Regions from separate parts of the Bacillus sp. ABA4_010 genome, predicted to be linked through region 4. Evidence: riboswitches for the same ligand, from Rfam matches in the RefSeq annotation. Region 4 holds a riboswitch; each other region holds the start of a gene.
The links. Region 4 has a riboswitch for cyclic di-GMP ahead of ACXAEO_RS13070 (SpoIID/LytB domain-containing protein). Riboswitches for the same ligand answer to the same signal wherever they lie in the genome.

Region 1 (4,613 bases), 1.2 Mb from region 4:
CGGAGCTGCTTGTTGATAATCATCTGCATATATCCCATTAGCAGCTGCACGCTTGTCGATAAGCTCCTTCACTTTCTCTGCTTTTTCAGTATTCACAAGCCTATCCATATCTTTATACTTTGCATCAGATACCATACGTGCAAGTGCGGCTGCACTATTGCTTGATTTCGCTTGAATTTCTTTTAAAATATTGTAACCATCTTTTATGACAATGTCGGCAGCCGCATGCGGGTCACCAAGTGAATCTGTCGTAAAAGCCCTAAACATTTCACCTGCTTTTGCTGCATTGACATTAAATTTTGTAGCTTCAATAATTTCAAATAATCTTCCTTGCGTAATGCCTGGTGCACAGTTCATATATTGCTGAGCGGTTTTCTTTAAAAGATCCATTCCAGCAAAACATTCAATTGTTGAATTTCCTAACCTCTCTACCTGTTCAGCTACAATCTGACTTGATAGTATGTCAATTGAGTCTTGTGTTCGGCTCATCTGTTCACACCTTTACAGTTTAGCAATGCGTTGCTGCGTAATTTGAATCGTTTCTTCTAACGCTGTGGAAATGTTGCCAGCTTCATCGATGATTGGCATATCTAATAAATGTTTCATCACAGCCGCTAATTCATATGTATGCTTTGTCAACTCTTTTTCATGCAGATGGAAGTCACGATAATCTGTTCCTCTTCCCTCAATCACTTGAGTGAGAATTCCTACATATTTAACTAATAATTCATCTACATTTTTGGCAAGCTCATGTACTTTCAGTGTGTAATTGCCGATTTCCTTCATGATTGCTTCAGCTGAATGTAATTTGGCGATTTCTACATCCACTTCTGCTTTTTGTTTTTTCATTTGTTCTAATTTCTTTTCAGTCGAAGAAGCGAAAATAATACTTCCAAGTGCTAAAGCAGGTGCCAGCGCAATACCGCCTAAAACGACCATCCCTCCAGCCATTCCTAAACCGCCTGCAGCAAGTGAACCTCCCCCAAAAAAGGCAAGAGTAGCATTCGTTGCAGCCACCCCGCTTAAAGAAGCGATAGCTGTCCCAGTAGAAGCAAGACCAAAGGTCGTGGCAGCGCCCATTGCGCCCATTGCAGCCAACCCACCTCCAGCAATCGCTGACACTCCAGAACTCATAATTTGAGCTGCTTGTATGGTTTGTTTTTCTACTTCACGCATAAAAAGGTCAATATCTTTTACCTTATCTAAACTATCAATGGCTGCATGATTAGAAAAATCAACATGTTTTAGTTTCTTAAATTCCGTCACAAAATTAGCCATACTTCCATTTAAAATTTCTAGCTTCTCTTTTCCATATTGTTCAAAATGCTTATTGGTTTGTTTACGCGTCTGTTCAAACGCCTGAAAAGCAGCTTTATATCTTTTTTCCGTTGCTTCTGCAATCTCTTTCGTTTCTTTTATATTTTGATAAGAATCGTATCCTTTTTTTCCTGCAATAGCAGTAGAAGCTGCTACAGCTCCAGCGACAACTAATGGAATAAGTGGTAATGGCATAACATGTTCCTCCTAAAATGGTTTTCTATTTTATTGATATTTCTCTAACATTTGCAACACACTTTTCTTCATCTCATCCCTTAACTTCTCGGGACGCAAAACTTCCACATACTCTCCTTGACTAAGGAGCCACATCTTAATTCCATGTCCGAATACTTCTGCTTCAAATACAATGCTATTTTCATCTTTCCCAACAATGCGGGCAGTAGGAAGCCGATCGAGAACGGCTTGAGGAGATGGGCCGGTGAAACGAAATTTAATCGTCATTAGTTCACCTGTATGCATAAATTGAATTCGTTTACGGAATTCTCCTTCTTGAAACCGCTCCTTATATGGCGATTCAAAATGCTCGTCTGTCATATAACATGTCGTCATTCGGTCTACCCTGTAGATGGTCGGAAAATCTAAATCACGCTTTGTTTGATAAGCAATTAAATAAAAATAGTAATCTGAAAACATAAGTCCGACAGGTTTTAATGTTCTCTCACTATCCGTGTTATCATGCTCCCGTTGATAGCGGATATTAATCAACCGCTTTGTATGAACGGCTTTTGCTAATTCCCAAAGCAAAGAGAAGAGAGAGCGATTATGCTGCAAGTCAACATATAAATGTTTTTCATTTAACATGAGCTTTTTAATAAATTCCTGATTAACTGGCTGAGCCAAATTTGTCAGTTTATCAATAAGCTGCTCCATCTCTTTTTTCGGAAAAGCCCGTGATTCAATCACGATTTTTAAAAGGGCAAAAATTTCTTCATTACGTAAAAACTGTTCATTCCCTACCTCTAGTCGATATACTTTCTCCTTACGATCATATTCTAAGTATTGGCTCGTTTTAGCAGTTTCGAGAAAGTCTCGCAAGCTGTCAAAATCACGTTGAATCGTCTTCTCTCCAACGTGAAAAGCATCTGCTTCCCCTTTTTTCGTCAGTGTGTGACCTTTACATAACCTGTCATACATAGACAAGACGCGGTACGTTTGGTTTTGGGATGTATTCATTTGCTTCTCTTTCACTCCTATTCAATTATCGAAGAGCAACTTTACATACTCATCATATAAATTCACTTGGACGTATTATGTACTTTAAAAACATTTTTTTATCCAAATAAAAAAACCTTCGAAAGGCATGCGAAGGCAAGTATCAATGTGCAGCCCGGCGGCCATTGCAATTGCTTTAGGTCCGTAGCTTTGCGTCCTTGTTTTTCAACAAGTTTGCCCAATCTATTTCGATATGAATGAAAGTTCTCTATTTAACATACAAACCAAATAACCTATGTCTATTTTACTATAAACAAAAGATTTTCCAAGAAAAAAATGTTAAAAATAAGAAAATGATGTAAAAGAACTGAAAGAGATAATTTGAAAAAATAAATACCCCTGAAATCACAAAGATTTTTTATAGGCACATTTTTAGATTGCAGAATTTCACAATTGAAAAAATCAAACCACCTCGATTGAAAGTTTCCTGTAAAAAAAGAAAAAAGGAATACGACTCATTCGCATTCCTTTTCACCCCTTATCAATAACAATTAAATTCGATTATCGTCTGCTTTCCATTGTTTAATCGCTTTTTTAATATCTTTCGGTTCCAAGTTTTCACTTGCTACTTTTTTAGCCAGTTCAACAAACTCTTCATCACTTGCAAATCGTAACGCGACAATTTGTGCAACACTTAATCGAGAATCAAGCAATTTGCCTGTTAACACATAGTGGCGCAGGTTTTCTTCTGCTCGGATAGCACGATCTTGTGCTTTAAGCGGATAGATGCGCAATAGAAAAACGGCAACCATCATGATTATGACAAGAAATAGAAGAAGGCCAGAGGTTAACAAATTAACGTCATCCTGAAACAAATGGATGACGGCTCCAATTAAAGCCAGCAGAAGTGCTCCTAGCAAATAATAATGATAGATTGGGTGAAGCCTTGTATGATTTTCAAAGTTTTGTGGTTTCATCGTATTATCTCCATATTATGTTTCATTTTTATTTCTCTTTTACTACAAAGCTACTATAAGCTTTTCTTCACGCCTAGTCAATTAAACAGTGCGTTTTATCATTTTTAGTAAGCTATCCGTGACACCTAACACAAAAAGAACCAATTCCTTTCAATCCTCATTTTTTTCATTATAAGACTTTAATGTTTTTTCCGTTGAAAGAGCAAGACGGAATATAGGTTCAACATATCGTTCGAGGAACTGGAAAATCCATGATAATATAAAAAGAAAGACTATCGTTTCCCCGAAAATTTTGATACTTATTGGACAACCCACTTCTTCCCTCACCAACCGAATCCATTATGGAAACATTCGGCATATTCTTCGTCATTTACTTGCTGTACATGTACCTAGCACCTCACTAAGAGCAGCTACTAATTCTTCTTGAGTCAAAAGAGGATCTGAAAGTTCATATACTGTATTTTCATGCCCGCTTCCTGTAAGAACCGCTGCCATTGCATCTGCATAATCTTGTGGTCAATAGGTTAACTCTACTCTTTTCACATCGGAATATACCCGCTCGTCAAATAAACATACATAGCGACAGGAACAACACTAAAAACCATCAACAAATTGCTCAATGCTAGCAATCGATTATTGGATGCATATCCTAAAAAAACACCAATTGGGTTTATCACGAATGTCAGCATGCCAAACGGTTCTTGGAGATGAAAGACTACATATGGAACCCATGAAATGATGCCTGCTAGTAAAAAAATAATTGATAGCCAAAAATATAGCTTTCGTTGTGAGAAAATTTGATTCAATGATTCCACCTCTTTCTACAATAGATAAAAACCAAATTTCAACATATTATCCTAAACAAAAACAGCAAGCCCTATTAGGTTTGCTGTTTTTGTTGACTTTAAAATTGCTCGATGATTTTTTTCGCACTGTTTTCCCCATTTTGAATGCAGTCAGGGATGCCGACACCATAATAAGAACAGCCCGCAAGAACAATGCCTGGATATGTTTCTTGAAGATGGGCTTCAAGTGCCTCTACACTTTTTGGGTGGCTAATGAGATAGTTCGGCAATCCATCCGTCCAGCGCGTCACTTCGGCTGTCATTGGTTCACTCGCAATGCCGAGGCTTTTATGAATGTCTT
Region 2 (4,613 bases), 140 kb from region 4:
CGTGATGTTCATAAGTACCCCACGAGCCCCTTCAATTGAGCTTTCAAGCAATGGACTGGAAATAGCTTTTCTTGCCGCTTCTGCTGCGCGATTTTGACCGCTTGCCCGTCCAATTCCCATTACAGCCGCTCCTTGATTCGCCATAATGGTCGTCACATCGGCAAAATCGAGATTAATTAATCCAGGTACCGCAATGAGGTCGGAAATCCCTTGAATCCCCTGACGAAGAACGTTATCCGCTTCCCGAAACGCTTCAAGCATCGGCGTTTTCTTATCTATGATTCCTAATAAACGATCATTTGGCACGATGATTAACGTATCTGTCGCCTTTTTCATCAGGTCAACGCCACCTGCAGCTTGAATGCCGCGCTTTCGTCCTTCAAACATAAAAGGACGCGTCACTACCCCAATCGTCAGTGCTCCAAGGCTACGCGCAATTTCAGCAATGGCCGGAGCCGCTCCGGTTCCCGTACCACCGCCCATACCAGCTGTAACGAAGACCATATCGGCCCCTCTTAACACTTCTATAATTTGCTCCTTGCTTTCTTCGACCGCTTTTTTACCAACCTCTGGATTGGCCCCTGCCCCTAAACCTCTTGTTAGTTCTGCACCGATTTGCATTCGTACATCTGCTTTTGATAAGTTGAGTGCCTGTGCATCTGTATTCACAGCAATAAATTCCACACCTTGAACGCCATGCTCCACCATTCGGTTTACGGTGTTATTTCCTCCACCGCCCACTCCAATGACTTTAATTTTCACTAGGTGGTCCATACTGACATCAAATTCCATTCTAGTTTTTCCTCCTCATTATGTATCATCGTGCGCTGTATCCTTTATATACGTGAACAGTTACGGTTATGTACATCTTTCATCACCTTCATTGCTCTTCAAAGAAGTACGAGCCTACAGGGGTATTGTATCATTTAATGTTTCCAGCATTCATCCATTCACGAAAAAAATAGCATTTATTCATAAAAAAACTGCAGACAAACAGGTTAGAACGTTCCCTGAACGGTTCTTTCACTGTCTTCCTGCAGGCGAAGTACGTCAACTGAATAAACTGGCACGCTGTCTTTTTTTCGTTCGTTTCTGTTCATACATGTTCTGGTCGGCTTCAATGAACAAACGATCCATGTTTCCGAGTGAATGTTCACTGAACGCATATCCAATCGACATGCTGATTTGTACGTCGTTACCGCTTGTATTGTATTCATCGATTGCCATTAAAAGCTTTTCATAAAGAGCTTCCACTGCGGCTTTCTCCGTATGCACAAGAAGAACGACAAACTCATCACCACCTATTCGAGAAACAATGGCATTCTCAGAGCAATGCTGCTTTAATAATTTAGCAGCCTCCTGAATAAGCTTATCCCCTTTTTTATGACCATAGTTGTCATTGCAATACTTCAGCTCATCTAAGTCACAGCAAATAACGGCTGCCGATATATCTATATACTGATTACATATTTCCATATTTCGCTCAAAAAACTCCCGATTGTAGACCGTTGTCAACGTATCATGAGTAAGTTTATATTCCAACTCCTGCTGTAGCTTCATTTTTTCATCTACATTCCGCATAATTCCCTGAATCGCTACCAATTCACCGTTTTCATAGATTGGAGTCGTATATTCTTCAAACCATTTATAATTTCCTTCCTTGTCTCTCAATCTTTGAATAATCGGTTTACTATAATCTATTTCACCACTTACTTTTCTTTTCATAATCTCGTAATCATCCGGGTGAATAATATTAAAAGGGGTATCGGGATTGCTGTTGAGCTCTTCCAGCGTTCCTTCTCCTAAGAAATCTTCAACAGAAGGACTTGTATACTTATGCTTATACTCTGGTTTTACTTCATAATAGTACAAAATATCTTTCGACCTTTCGACTAGTCGAACAAGATGATGTTCATACTCCAGTACCGCTTTTCGCTTAATTTTTTCACATTTGCTCAATACTTTGAAGAGTAGACTACCTACTATTAAACCTAAAGAAAAATGTAGCAATGACATGAATCTTCCCTCGCCTTTATGTATGTAGAAGCTTCGCTCATTTTGAACATTACTTCCCTATGTCTCTGAAGCCATAAGAAAACGGCATTGAAATTATTAGGGGAGTCTAACAATTTCAATGCCGCCAGCTACCAACGAACCTGCTTGCTCGAAATATGCATTGGTAGCTGGCTGACATCGTCCTTCGACTTTAGTCCCTATAGCTTTGCGTCTTCACCTTTCGATGAATTTGCCTTTATCATTTTGTCATGTTATTAGTCCTTTAGACACATTTATTTCCAATTATACACAATATTGAAAATTAAGGCAATATACCTATCCTTTCATCATGCAGTGACTTCATATTCATAGGCTAGTAAATTTTAATAGAGGTTTTCCTAAACAGACGACTCTCACATCATCCTTATTCCCCTTCAATGGTATCTGTTACTCCCACCATTTAAATCCATCTTCTTCTACTAACCAATTAGACGCTTCAGGCCCCATTGAACCTGAAGGATACGGATAAAGCGGCACACTGTTTTCTTCAAACGCTTCTAAAATTGGCTGTATCCACTGCCATGATAACTCCACTTCTTTCCAATGAGCAAAAAATGTAGCGTCACCAAGTAAGGCATCAAAGATCAGCCGTTCATAAGCTTCCTCAATATCTTCCTGATTCGCTGAGAAACTGACAACGACCGGTTCAATCTTTCCATCTTTTAATGGATTTTTCACATTTAACTGTAAGGAGAATCGTTCATTCGGACTAATCTCAATCGTTAAAAGATTAGGAGCAGCCTCCTCATGCTGCTCAACCATATCCAACTCTTTAAAAGAACGTTTAAATTCAATCACAATCTTTGTCGCCTTTTCCTTCATTCTTTTTCCTGTGCGAATATAAAATGGCACTCCGCTCCAAAATACATTATCAATCCATAACCGGGCAGCCACAAACGTATCATTTGATGAAGAAGCATTAACACCTGGTTCCTCTTTATAGCCAACAACCCGTTCATTGTTGATTTCTCCAGCTCCATATTGACCACGAATGACATGTGCAGCGACTTCTTCCTTCTGTACCGGTCGAAGAGCGTTCATAATATTTCCCTTTTCTCGACGAACATCCATAGCGCTCATCTGTTTTGGCAGATGCATTGCCGTCATCATCAATAGTTGCATCATATGATTTTGAACCATGTCGCGAATCGCCCCTGCCTGATCGTAATAACCAGCTCGCTCTTCAACCCCGACTGTTTCACTAGCTGTAATTTGGACATTGGCAATATGTTGATTGTTCCATAGCGCTTGAAGAATAGGGTTCGCAAACTCTAATGCCACAAGATTTTGGACCATCGGTTTTCCGAGATAATGGTCAATCCGATAAATCTCATTTTCTTCAAACGCCTTGCTTAATTTTTCATTTAAGTCTTGAGCCGATTTCAAATCATGTCCAAATGGTTTTTCAATAATGAGACGTTTCCACCCTTTCACGTTTCCTAATCCACTTTCTTGAATATTGGATGTAATCACATCTACTAACTCTGGAGCGACAGATGATGCCACCATTAAAGGTGCCGTCGAAGAAGCGAAAAAACAAGGAACACAAATTCTTGTCGATATGATTAATGTAAAAAATCTTGAACAACGAGCAAAAGAAGTGGATGCACTTGGTGTTGACTACATTTGTGTCCACACAGGCTATGATCTTCAAGCTGCTGGCGAGAGCCCTTTTGAACAATTGCAAACGATTAAACGTGTGGTCAAACATGCAAAAACAGCCGTTGCAGGCGGCATTAAATTAAACACACTGCCGGAAGTCGTGCAATCAAACCCTGATCTTGTCATTGTAGGCGGCGGCATTACAGGACAAACAAACAAGCAACAAACTGCTAGTCAGATGCAGCAATTAATTAAGCAAAAAGCTTTGGCCTAAACAAGGACGATCATTATGCAGACCATTCAATATGTAAGTGAAATTATTGAAGAGCTAAACCGTACCGCCGATTTGTTGGCGAATGAAGAAGCTGAAAAATTGGTTGATGCCATTCTTGAATCAAAGAAAATCTTTGTAGCCGGCGCAGGCCGTTCTGGATTTATGGTTAAATCGTTTGCTATGCGGATGATGCATATGGGGTTAGATGCCTATGTTGTCGGAGAAACAGTCACTCCTAATCTAGAAAAAGGCGATTTGCTCATAATCGGCTCCGGTTCAGGGGAAACGAAAAGTCTAGTGTCGATGGCGGAGAAAGCGAAAGGTTTAGGGGCAACAGTCGCTCTTGTCACGATTTTTCCTGACTCAACGATTGGCCAACTCGCTGATGTTTCAATTAAATTACCGGCAAAAGCAAAGGCGGAAAAGGACAGCGAACATAAAACGATTCAGCCAATGGGGTCATTATTTGAACAAACCCTCTTATTATTTTTAGATGCCGTCATTTTACGATTTATGGAAAAAAGAGGATTGAACTCCGAGACGATGTTTAGCAGGCATGCTAATCTCGAATAACTACTAGGTCAATGTTAAAGCTCTGGATGTAATGAACGTCCAGAGCTTTTTATCATGAGTTTGTATGTCAATTGCCTATGTATGTACTGAAAAATTCCTTTTGTGAATA
Region 3 (4,613 bases), 1.2 Mb from region 4:
GAAGGTGAGCTTGTGTCTGGCTCCATCCTTTACCCGACAAGTGGTGAAGTGAAACAAGAAGTAGTAGAAGACTCCAAAAAACTCGGGGCTGTTGTATATGGTGCGCTTGAAAAGACAGGCTGGGGACATTTAGGGAAATACAATGGTGGCTCTAGTAAAAATATCGGACGAAACGGGATCGCCGTTCGTTATGACATTTCTACGCTTCTATTTGAAATGCGTGGGATGTCCGATCACTATATTGAGTCGTACGCACTAGGGCAAAAAAGCAACGGGTATTTAATTAAGCAAACCATTACGACCTTGGATGCAACGGTAAGAGCCATTGCGGATGGATCCATTGAATCCGCGGACACTAGCTTTTGGGACACGCTTCCTTTCCAAACAACAAGAACAGGGGAAGAAGACGATAACGAATAATTTTACTAAAAAGAAGACTTGTACACATTGCGGGTCTTCTTTTTAATAAAATAAGGAAGAATAGAATTTTTTAATACACCTCTTTAAAAATCAGAAAATTTATAATATTTAGTATTTACAAGTGCCCAGATTTCTTGTATGATAAAGATACACCATACATACACCACCAACAATCTCACCAATTATACGACGAAAGGGGAGATGTGGAGAAGCTCTAACAAAAGCAACAAAAGGACAAAGGGAAGGTGTGATGCCAATGATTTGAGTGAGGCGAAGGCAACTGAATGAGTTGCTGGGTATCCGAAATGCCATCATTAAAATACTCTCTTGCCATGGGGAGTTCCTCCTTATAATATAGATGTACGGAAAGGGTTAGCATTTATCATGAATGAAGAAATAATGTAAGCGGCTTTGTACTTCCTCTTGGAATAGACAAGGCCGCTTCTTGTCGTTTCCCATACATATCATTTAAAAGGAGTCGACCGCCCAAAACATTGATGGAGGGGAAAACATGACCGAAAATTTGATTGTAGGAATGCTATACATTATCTTGTCGATAGGTTTGTTAGCCATTGTATTAATCATGATAGGGGGTGTTTTTCCCTTCTGGTCATAAAACGGCGGTTTGTTTTGCTATATTATTTTTATAAAAAGACTCCCGAATAGTAATAATATACTATAAAATAATAGTAGTTAGTTCTAAAAACATCTTTTTGTGAGAAATTATACCTATGGGAGCGAAGAGGAATCACCTGTATATGGGCGCTTGGGTGGTTAAGAGCTGGAAGCGCAACCGACCATAAAACTAAATTGTGGGAGGATTTATTTTATGGCGATGTTTGGACTTATAAAAAAAGAACCACAAACATGGGAACAAAAAGCGAAACAATTGGATGTGGTGATGAACATCCAAGATGAAGGAATAGTCGAAAAAATAAACATGATTCGATTGAGTAAGGCGGATTTACAAATGGCCAAATGTATGCAACCGGTTGTAAAGGAGCATATTCACGTCCTTGTCGATGATTTTTATCAAACGATTACCGAAATACGTGAGTTAAAAGACATTATTGGCCAGCATTCTACTATTGATCGGCTGAGAGAGACGTTAAAAGTTCATTTAGTAGAGTTATTCGGTGGTGAGATTGACGAAGAGTTTTTAATTAAACGCCTTAAAATTGCCCAAGTTCATTACCGTATCGGTCTAAAGCCGGCCTGGTATATGGGCGCTTTTCAAAATGTTCAGCACTCTTTAATTCATATCATTGCTAGAGAAGTTAATACTAAAGAAGAAGCAGCTCGATTCACAACAGCTGTCACGAAAATATTAAACTTAGAACAACAAATTGTTCTCGAGGCATATGAACGGGAAAATGTAAAGAGGCGTGATGAACAATATGAGGCAGCCAAACAAGAAATAAAAAGAAAAATCGTAGATACAAGTCTTGAATTAACGTCTCTTGCAGAACAGTCAAAAGCAGCGGTCGAAACATTGATTGGTAACAGTGATGCGGTCAATCAAATGGTTATTGAAAGTAATGAAGATTCAACGCGAGCGCAAACTTTTGTCAAGGGAGGACAAAGTAAAATCGAGGAACTTGTCCAAAATATAAAAATCATTAGCAATAGCATAGAAAAGATGAATGCTTCTGTGAAAAAACTATCCGAATCTTCCTCACATATTACATCTGTCGTGAAAATAGTGCAAGGTATCGCTGATCAGACGAATTTACTTGCACTGAATTCAGCAATTGAAGCAGCAAGAGCTGGCGAGCACGGAAAAGGCTTTGCCGTCGTCTCAAGTGAAGTAAGGAAACTAGCGGAAGAAACGAAACAATCGGTCGGAAAAATACAAGAGCTTGTACAAGCATCCAATACATATACCGAGCATGTAAGAGAAACGTTAATAACGGTTAATGAGACTGTTCGAATGGGGAACGAAACATCTATTTATACAAGCGAGTCGTTCCAGCACATTTCGCAATCCATTCATCAAAATGTTCAAAAAATGAACCTTGTCAAAAATCAAATGGACGAATTGGTAGCGGCTATTAAGGAAATTGGCCATACGACTGCCGGTGTCACAGAATCTGCTGAACGCCTAACTGAAACAGCAGAACTAGCATAAGAAAAAGAGAGGTTGACTAAGAGCAGCCTCTCTTTTCATTTTAGGCAATCTCCTTCCGATAATAAACAGCAGACAACCGTTTTAAACCTTTTAGTTTTCCAAGTTGTTCGTCCAGCATCGCAAGTGCCTCAGTTTTGTGGCCTTGTTGAACGTGTTCTGTAACCTCAAGCCAAGTGACATAATCTTGATCTCGTATTTTCCCCTTATATTTCTCATAACTAGAGTTGTCCTGTTCTTCATAGGCAACGACCGCGCTGTAATACCATTTCACATCTTCATCTTTCATTTCTAGAAGCAGCGCTTTTACTTCTGCATATTGCTTTTTCTTGGTGAAAAGGAGAAGTTGGGCTGCTTGCTGCATACGCTTAGTACGGATGCGTTGAAGAGACGCTTCCGCTTTTTGGATGTCATCATTGAAAAAATGATAAAGAAATTGATAATGTGCCTGTTTCGACTTGCCGAGAAATTTCATAATGTTCTTTTCATCTTTTTCAAATAAAATTGGATAAAATGAAAGCCATAATGAAAGAATGAGAAATCCAATAAAAGTAACAATGATGATCGATTGAGAAACGTTCAGTATGCCCATAATAAGAGCGGTAATAAATAACGCAATGTATAGCCAAATCAACGAAATCCCTCCTCCATACTTTTGTGTCAGCATGCTAGTGATGAATGAGCCACATGAGACACCTTTTTCTTCATTTTCTTCTAATATTATACATGATGCGAGAAAATCCGTCGTTCTTTTCTTGAAAACAAAGTCATATCAACGGTTTTCTGAGGAATTTGCCGAACGATTATGTTTTTAGAAAAGTTTAGGGATGTATGCACCGGGAAAAAAATGGATAGAACGCAATAGTTCATCCACTCTTATCGTTTCACGAGGTGGATGTAGGCAGTTAAGAAGGAGGGGAGGGCTATTATGCTATACAAAGTGAAAGCATGGCTGAGATTAACACCGAAGGAGAGGTATTTGTTATTGTTTGCCATCGCCGCACTGCAAAAAGAAAAGCGCCAATAGAAAAAGTCCACCGAAATGGCGGACTTTTTCTTATATATATGCGTTTGCATTTTCAGCAGAATCTTTCTTTTGGTAGGTCATGATTAAATCTGTTATATAGGCACAGATTGCAATCGATAGAACAGTATAAGCAACTTGATGCCAGTTCAAGTAAATAAGTGAAATCGATACAACGATACCATCAAATAGGAAATATACTTTTCCAATTGAAAGACGGGATAGTTTACTAATAAGGATAGACAAAATGTCATCTCCACCCGTGGCACCGCCGTGGCGTAAAATCAATCCGAGACCGAATCCTACAAGAATACCGCCAATGACCGCTGCGATGAACAAGTTTTGTGACAAGTTCACTTCAAACGGAGAATAACGCTCCATTAATGCGTAGAAAACAGAGAAAGAAGTTGCGCCAATGATCGTTTTTATGACAAGCCGTTTTCCAAGTAATTTAAAACCGAGTAAAATTAACGGAATATCGAGCAGCAGCATCGTGATAGACGGGGAAATGTTAAAGAGTTGCTTCACTAATAAAGCAATGCCGATAAAGCCCCCTTCAGCCAAATGGTTTTGCACATGTATGTGATAAAAGGCTGCCGCCAATATAAATGAACCTAAAATAATGATACCTGTTTCTCGCCAACGAATCCATGTCATAGTTATTCCTCTTTCGTAGTTAGTTTTTTTGATCTTTTCCGTTTGGAAACTAACTACGCCATATACAGCAAAGAGCGAAAGCCCTTTTATGTGCAGTTAGTTTCATCAACTAACTACCACCCTATATATAGCAAAAGGAATAACGAGGTCGTTGTTCCAACATAATGTCGCCCACTTTCGTTTTTGTTGACTACAGTCGAATGAGCAACAAAAACGCTACGTATACGATGAATCTTGCCTGTGCCAGATGCTCCTTTGAGCAAGCATGGTATCAAAATCCTTTCAAGGAAATATATATATCTATTTTACCATATGAGCATGAAATAGAGGAAAGAATATGTTTTCTTTTCGAATGAATTCTTTTTTCATGCCCATTGTTAGCGATAC
Region 4 (4,613 bases):
ATTCGCCCAATCCGTTTTCGGTACATCGTTAAACGTCTGTTCATCAAACACAAGATCATAGTCAAGTGCATTAATAATAATCTTGCTGAACTGGGCTCTTGTCACCGAATTGCTCGGTCGAAACGTGCCATCCGTATAGCCCGAAATAATATTTTTCTGGAATAGTTCGTTCACATACATTTCAGCCCAATGCGCACTCGTTACATCTTTAAAACTCACGTAAAGTTCGTATTCCTTCACCAATGTGGTCCCTTCATAATAAAAAGCAAGAATCTCTTTATACGTTTTGCCTAATTCTGCTGCTTTTTTCGCCCCGTATTGGCTCATGCCAACTCCATGTCCATCACCACGTCCTTGTATATGAATAACCGTAGTAGAATTGGTAACGTTATCGACGAGGTAGCTTAAAATAACTCTGTTCCCTACTATTGCTCTTATCTTGGCCGCGCTCACATCGGTTAGTTTCAATGTTTGAACAGCGAGCTTTCCGTCTACCGCTTTTAAATCCTTAACAAGAAAATCAACCGTTATGCTTCCTTTGCTAACTCTGCCACCTGATGTTGGGGAATACAACGAAAGCTCTGAAATATTGACAATTTTCATATCTTTATTGGCATAGCCGTTTTGCTGCAGCCACGTTTTAATATTGGATGAAATGACAGCGTCGGCTTCCTTCGTCATAGACCACCACACATCCGGCTTCGTCAAATCCTTACCTGTTAAATCGATTTGCTTTTTCGCCACGGATACATTCCAAGTCATCTTCGGATCATACGGGTCCTCTTTCATACGAAAATAGGATACAGACGTATTTCCCCAAGCATTGGCATTCGATTCCGTCATTCCGCCATTGCTGGCAGAGAAAACCGCACTAATTAATTTTCCGTTATACTTCAATACTTCTCCTGCAGTTTCATCGACAGCTAAACTGCTATTTGGATGCCAATTGGCTCCCCCGTATACTTGATAGTTAATCGTATCATCAATGACTTTATGCATATAGCTCATAGCATATGTTCTAGCGGCGATCGCTTGTACTTTCAAGGCTTCTGCATGCCAAGATGCTGGCATTTCGTTCGGCACGACCCCTTTTACGTATTTTTCCATCGAAATAGAGTTGACCGGTTGGATGTACATTCCCTTCTCCAGACTGAACGTAAAACTACCAAAATAGGAACGACTGTTAATGGATAACGTGCTATCTTTGTTTAAAGGGATTACTTCAAATGTGGAAAACTCTTTTAGTCGTCGCTGTCCCTCGTATAATACAACATTTCCATTTTCCGCTTTTAATGTATACAAAGTGCCCGATTTTAAGACGATTCCCTTGTCATTGGTCTCGTAATTGTCTGAAGGCTTAATGGTCAATTCGGTTTTATTCCCTAAATAATTGACTAGCTTGACTTGTATCGTTGGTTCATAACCAGCCGTTGCCTGTAAAACAGGCAGACTAGTTAAGGTCAACACGACAGCTAATATATACACTATAAATTTCTTCATCTCTTCTCCATCTTTCTGCCTTTGAGAGGCATTTTTTTATCCAATGCTCCCTGGAAATGCTTCGTGACCAAACAGCCGATTCGAGCAAATGAGCTGACAGCTACGCCATTTACACCGAACGAGAATATAAAAATACCCCCGCTTAACCGATAAGCGAGGGTACAACTTTACAGAAGCTCTCACGAAAGGAAGAAATTGACTCACATCACAACTCTTCAATCTCTTTCCACATTTCGCTTCTCACCTGTAAATAGGCTGTCCCTTTCATCTTTCGGCAGCTGGCAGACATAGAGTTCATTGAACACCTTAGTCCCTGTAGCTTTGCGTCACGGACTTTCATCCGTTTTGCGTTTATCGAGATTGAGTCGACAGAACGTCCAATTAATCTCTTACTCTTATGATAAAGGGAGAACACCAAAAGAAACATACTAAAAAACTTGCCTTCTGCTCCATTATTATCCATTATTAAACTATGAACCTAGTTATAAGGAGGCTTTTCAAGTTTACCCCTTTCTACTAGAGGGAATAAAAACGATAAACTATCCTAATCTTTAGTTTTGTAATCAAAAAATGATTAGAATGAAGGAGCGGATTGTTATGTCAAATAAAGGGAACCAAAAGCAACCTGTCCATACTAATAAGAAAAAAAATCTTAAACAACCGCTGTTAAACAAACATTTCAAAAGCAACAAAAAAATTGTAACCGGAATAGCTACCTTTGCCTTAGGGACATTCATGGCAGGAGGACTTTTAATTTTACCGCAAGCAGAAGCACAGCAGGGCTATGCTCCTTCAAACGACCCAATAAGGGATGTTGTTGGAACCTTAACAAAACACATTGATCACGACTCGATTGAATTTAATGTAGAAGGAACTTCAGGTATTTATCGCTGTGCGGGTGAAACAGCCTGTCAAGAGGAATTAAACTCCTTTAAGCTTGGATCAGGACTCCTTATTCAATTTACTGAAACTAAAAATGATAACTATACTATTAAAAATATAGAAGTTTTATATGAACCGGAAACGGACGAAATCGAGAAAATCATTACAGCTAATTACGACTCGATGCCTAATCAACAAACCATTAAAGTGTATATCGATAAGGAACCGCATCTGCTTCCATTAGCCGATTATTTACATGAACAGGACATCGCGACTCAGTTTGTATCGGGGACAGAAGTGACTCTTTTAATACGTGAAGATATATACGGAAAAATGACGGTTGGAGCTGTTAACGAATTATAACAGGCATGTGCCCTTCTACATGAAGGTGCACATGCCTATTTTTAATTTGCATGATTCGTTTTTCAAAAAATGATTTACCTTCTCTTGACTATAACGTTGCGTCATAGTTTAAGGTAAAGATGTGAGGTGATAAACTTGTACAAAATTAAAGAGGTGGCAGAATTTGCTGGTATTAGCGTACGGACACTGCACCATTACGATAAAATTGGCCTTCTTACTCCGGCAGAAATTGGCGATAACGGTTATCGGTTGTATGACGAATCTGATTTGCTCCGTCTTCAGCAAATTCTCTTTTTTAAAGAACTCGATTTTCCATTACAACATATTAAAGAGATTCTCAACGCTTCAAGTTTTGATTACAAAAAAGCGCTCCATACACATAAGAAAGTGCTGACAGAAAAGAAACTTCGTCTTGAACGAATCATCCGTTCTATTGAACAAACGATGGAATCTATCGAAGGAGGAAAAACGATGTCAAAGAAAGAAATGTTTGAACCATTTGATATGAAAAAAATTGAAGCGCATCAGCAGCAATACGAACAGGAAGTGAAAGAAAACTATGGTGGTACAAAAGTATATGAAGAATCCTACCGCAAAACTTCCACTTATCAAGAAGAAGATTGGCGACGGATAAAAGAAGAAAGTGAATCTATTTATAGACGCATTCTTGACAATATGGAGAAAGGAACGAGTCATGAAGATGTTCAAAAGCTAATCGGGGAATTGCGCCAGCATATTACAGACCACTTTTATGAATGTACTATTGATATTTTCCGTGGACTTGGTGATTTATATGTGAACGATCCGCGTTTCACGAAAAACATCGATAAATATCAGCCTGGCTTAGCCTCTTTTTTACGTGAAGCCATGCATGTTTATTGTGACCGAGCCAACTAATTCCACCTTCACTTGCTTTGCACCCTAGAAGAAGCATTTAGGGAAGTGGTGAAAAGAACCGATTTTTCACCACCTTCTCGCTTCTTTATCTTTTGAACGTTGATGAGACCTTCGGTTTTTCTATGTGGCTAAAACTAACTCCATGCTTGCTCTTTTGATGATAGAGAAGTTCGCTTACTTATGTTTCTAATATATAGATTGTTTCCAATTAAACTAGCAATTGTGATCGAAGCACCTATCAGTTCAAACGCTGTTAAATGATAACCTTGAATGAGTGAGATAATAAAAGTCGTGACCGGAATCACATTCATAAAGAGAATACCATTTATCGGTGTAATCATTCTGTTACCGATTTTCCAAACAAAAAAGGCTAGCACACCAGCAATAAACGCCGTATATAAAAGGGGACCGGAAACATCTTTAATCATAGAGAGGGTTGGAACTTGCAACCAGTTAGCTGCTGTTGCTCCCCCTACTACGATGATAATCGAAAAAGTTCCATAAATAGATGTTACTGTACTGTATCTTAATGGTGACCATTCCATGAAAGAACTTCCTCCCATCGTGTAAATGACAAAACATAAAGCACCTGTCAAGATGAGCAAGTAAGCGAATAGATTTCCATCCTCTGATACAAAAATACTTAAATCCCCTTTAGAAATAACCAGAACTACACCTATTAGGCCGGTTAGCATAAAGAAAAGCGTCATGAGTGGAGGAACGACTCTTTTCGTTACTAAATTGACAATAACTCCAATGAAAAAGGAGAAGCTGGAATGATTAGGATGGGTGCTATTGAACCGACCGTCAGCTTAATACTATCCTCCGTGATTATTCCCTTTTTAGAGAAAAGCCCTCAAGTTCAATTCGAGTTAGAAGTCGGAAATACGAATAACATTAGTGACCGCGTCGCAAAGGGCGAACTTGATTTTGCCATTTGCTCAACCCCAGCGGCGGACGCAAATCTATTA

Region 1: another riboswitch for cyclic di-GMP. It lies ahead of ACXAEO_RS07030 (helix-turn-helix transcriptional regulator); the one in region 4 lies ahead of ACXAEO_RS13070 (SpoIID/LytB domain-containing protein).
Region 2: another riboswitch for cyclic di-GMP. It lies ahead of ACXAEO_RS12495 (sensor domain-containing diguanylate cyclase); the one in region 4 lies ahead of ACXAEO_RS13070 (SpoIID/LytB domain-containing protein).
Region 3: another riboswitch for cyclic di-GMP. It lies ahead of ACXAEO_RS07275 (protoglobin domain-containing protein); the one in region 4 lies ahead of ACXAEO_RS13070 (SpoIID/LytB domain-containing protein).

What each region holds. Positions count from the first base shown of each region.
Region 1 covers NZ_JBSWUN010000003.1:1,183,737-1,188,349, reverse strand. Annotated here, with positions in the region: gene ACXAEO_RS07040 (DEAD/DEAH box helicase family protein) at 1-489, opposite strand, end outside; gene ACXAEO_RS07035 (hypothetical protein) at 502-1,512, opposite strand; gene ACXAEO_RS07030 (helix-turn-helix transcriptional regulator) at 1,543-2,511, opposite strand; cyclic di-GMP riboswitch class I at 2,657-2,739, opposite strand; gene ACXAEO_RS07025 (DUF6526 family protein) at 3,042-3,467, opposite strand; partial or broken gene ACXAEO_RS07020 (SDR family NAD(P)-dependent oxidoreductase) at 3,855-3,980, opposite strand; gene ACXAEO_RS07015 (hypothetical protein) at 4,007-4,273, opposite strand; gene hemG (protoporphyrinogen oxidase) at 4,372-4,613, opposite strand, start outside.
Region 2 covers NZ_JBSWUN010000003.1:2,253,418-2,258,030, forward strand. Annotated here, with positions in the region: partial or broken gene ftsZ (cell division protein FtsZ) at 1-792, opposite strand, end outside; gene ACXAEO_RS12495 (sensor domain-containing diguanylate cyclase) at 1,051-2,016, opposite strand; cyclic di-GMP riboswitch class I at 2,176-2,260, opposite strand; partial or broken gene zwf (glucose-6-phosphate dehydrogenase) at 2,443-3,552, opposite strand; partial or broken gene ACXAEO_RS12505 (orotidine 5'-phosphate decarboxylase / HUMPS family protein) at 3,518-3,931, shown strand; gene hxlB (6-phospho-3-hexuloisomerase) at 3,947-4,504, shown strand.
Region 3 covers NZ_JBSWUN010000003.1:1,235,366-1,239,978, forward strand. Annotated here, with positions in the region: gene ACXAEO_RS07270 (M14 family zinc carboxypeptidase) at 1-420, shown strand, start outside; cyclic di-GMP riboswitch class II at 1,145-1,228, shown strand; partial or broken gene ACXAEO_RS07275 (protoglobin domain-containing protein) at 1,322-1,783, shown strand; gene ACXAEO_RS07280 (methyl-accepting chemotaxis protein) at 2,060-2,548, shown strand; gene ACXAEO_RS07285 (hypothetical protein) at 2,589-3,179, opposite strand; gene ACXAEO_RS07290 (YitT family protein) at 3,603-4,226, opposite strand.
Region 4 covers NZ_JBSWUN010000003.1:2,391,746-2,396,358, forward strand. Annotated here, with positions in the region: gene ACXAEO_RS13070 (SpoIID/LytB domain-containing protein) at 1-1,500, opposite strand, end outside; cyclic di-GMP riboswitch class I at 1,771-1,860, opposite strand; gene ACXAEO_RS13075 (hypothetical protein) at 2,098-2,745, shown strand; gene ACXAEO_RS13080 (MerR family transcriptional regulator) at 2,881-3,642, shown strand; gene ACXAEO_RS13085 (EamA family transporter) at 3,777-4,352, opposite strand; gene ACXAEO_RS13090 (LysR family transcriptional regulator substrate-binding protein) at 4,383-4,613, shown strand, end outside.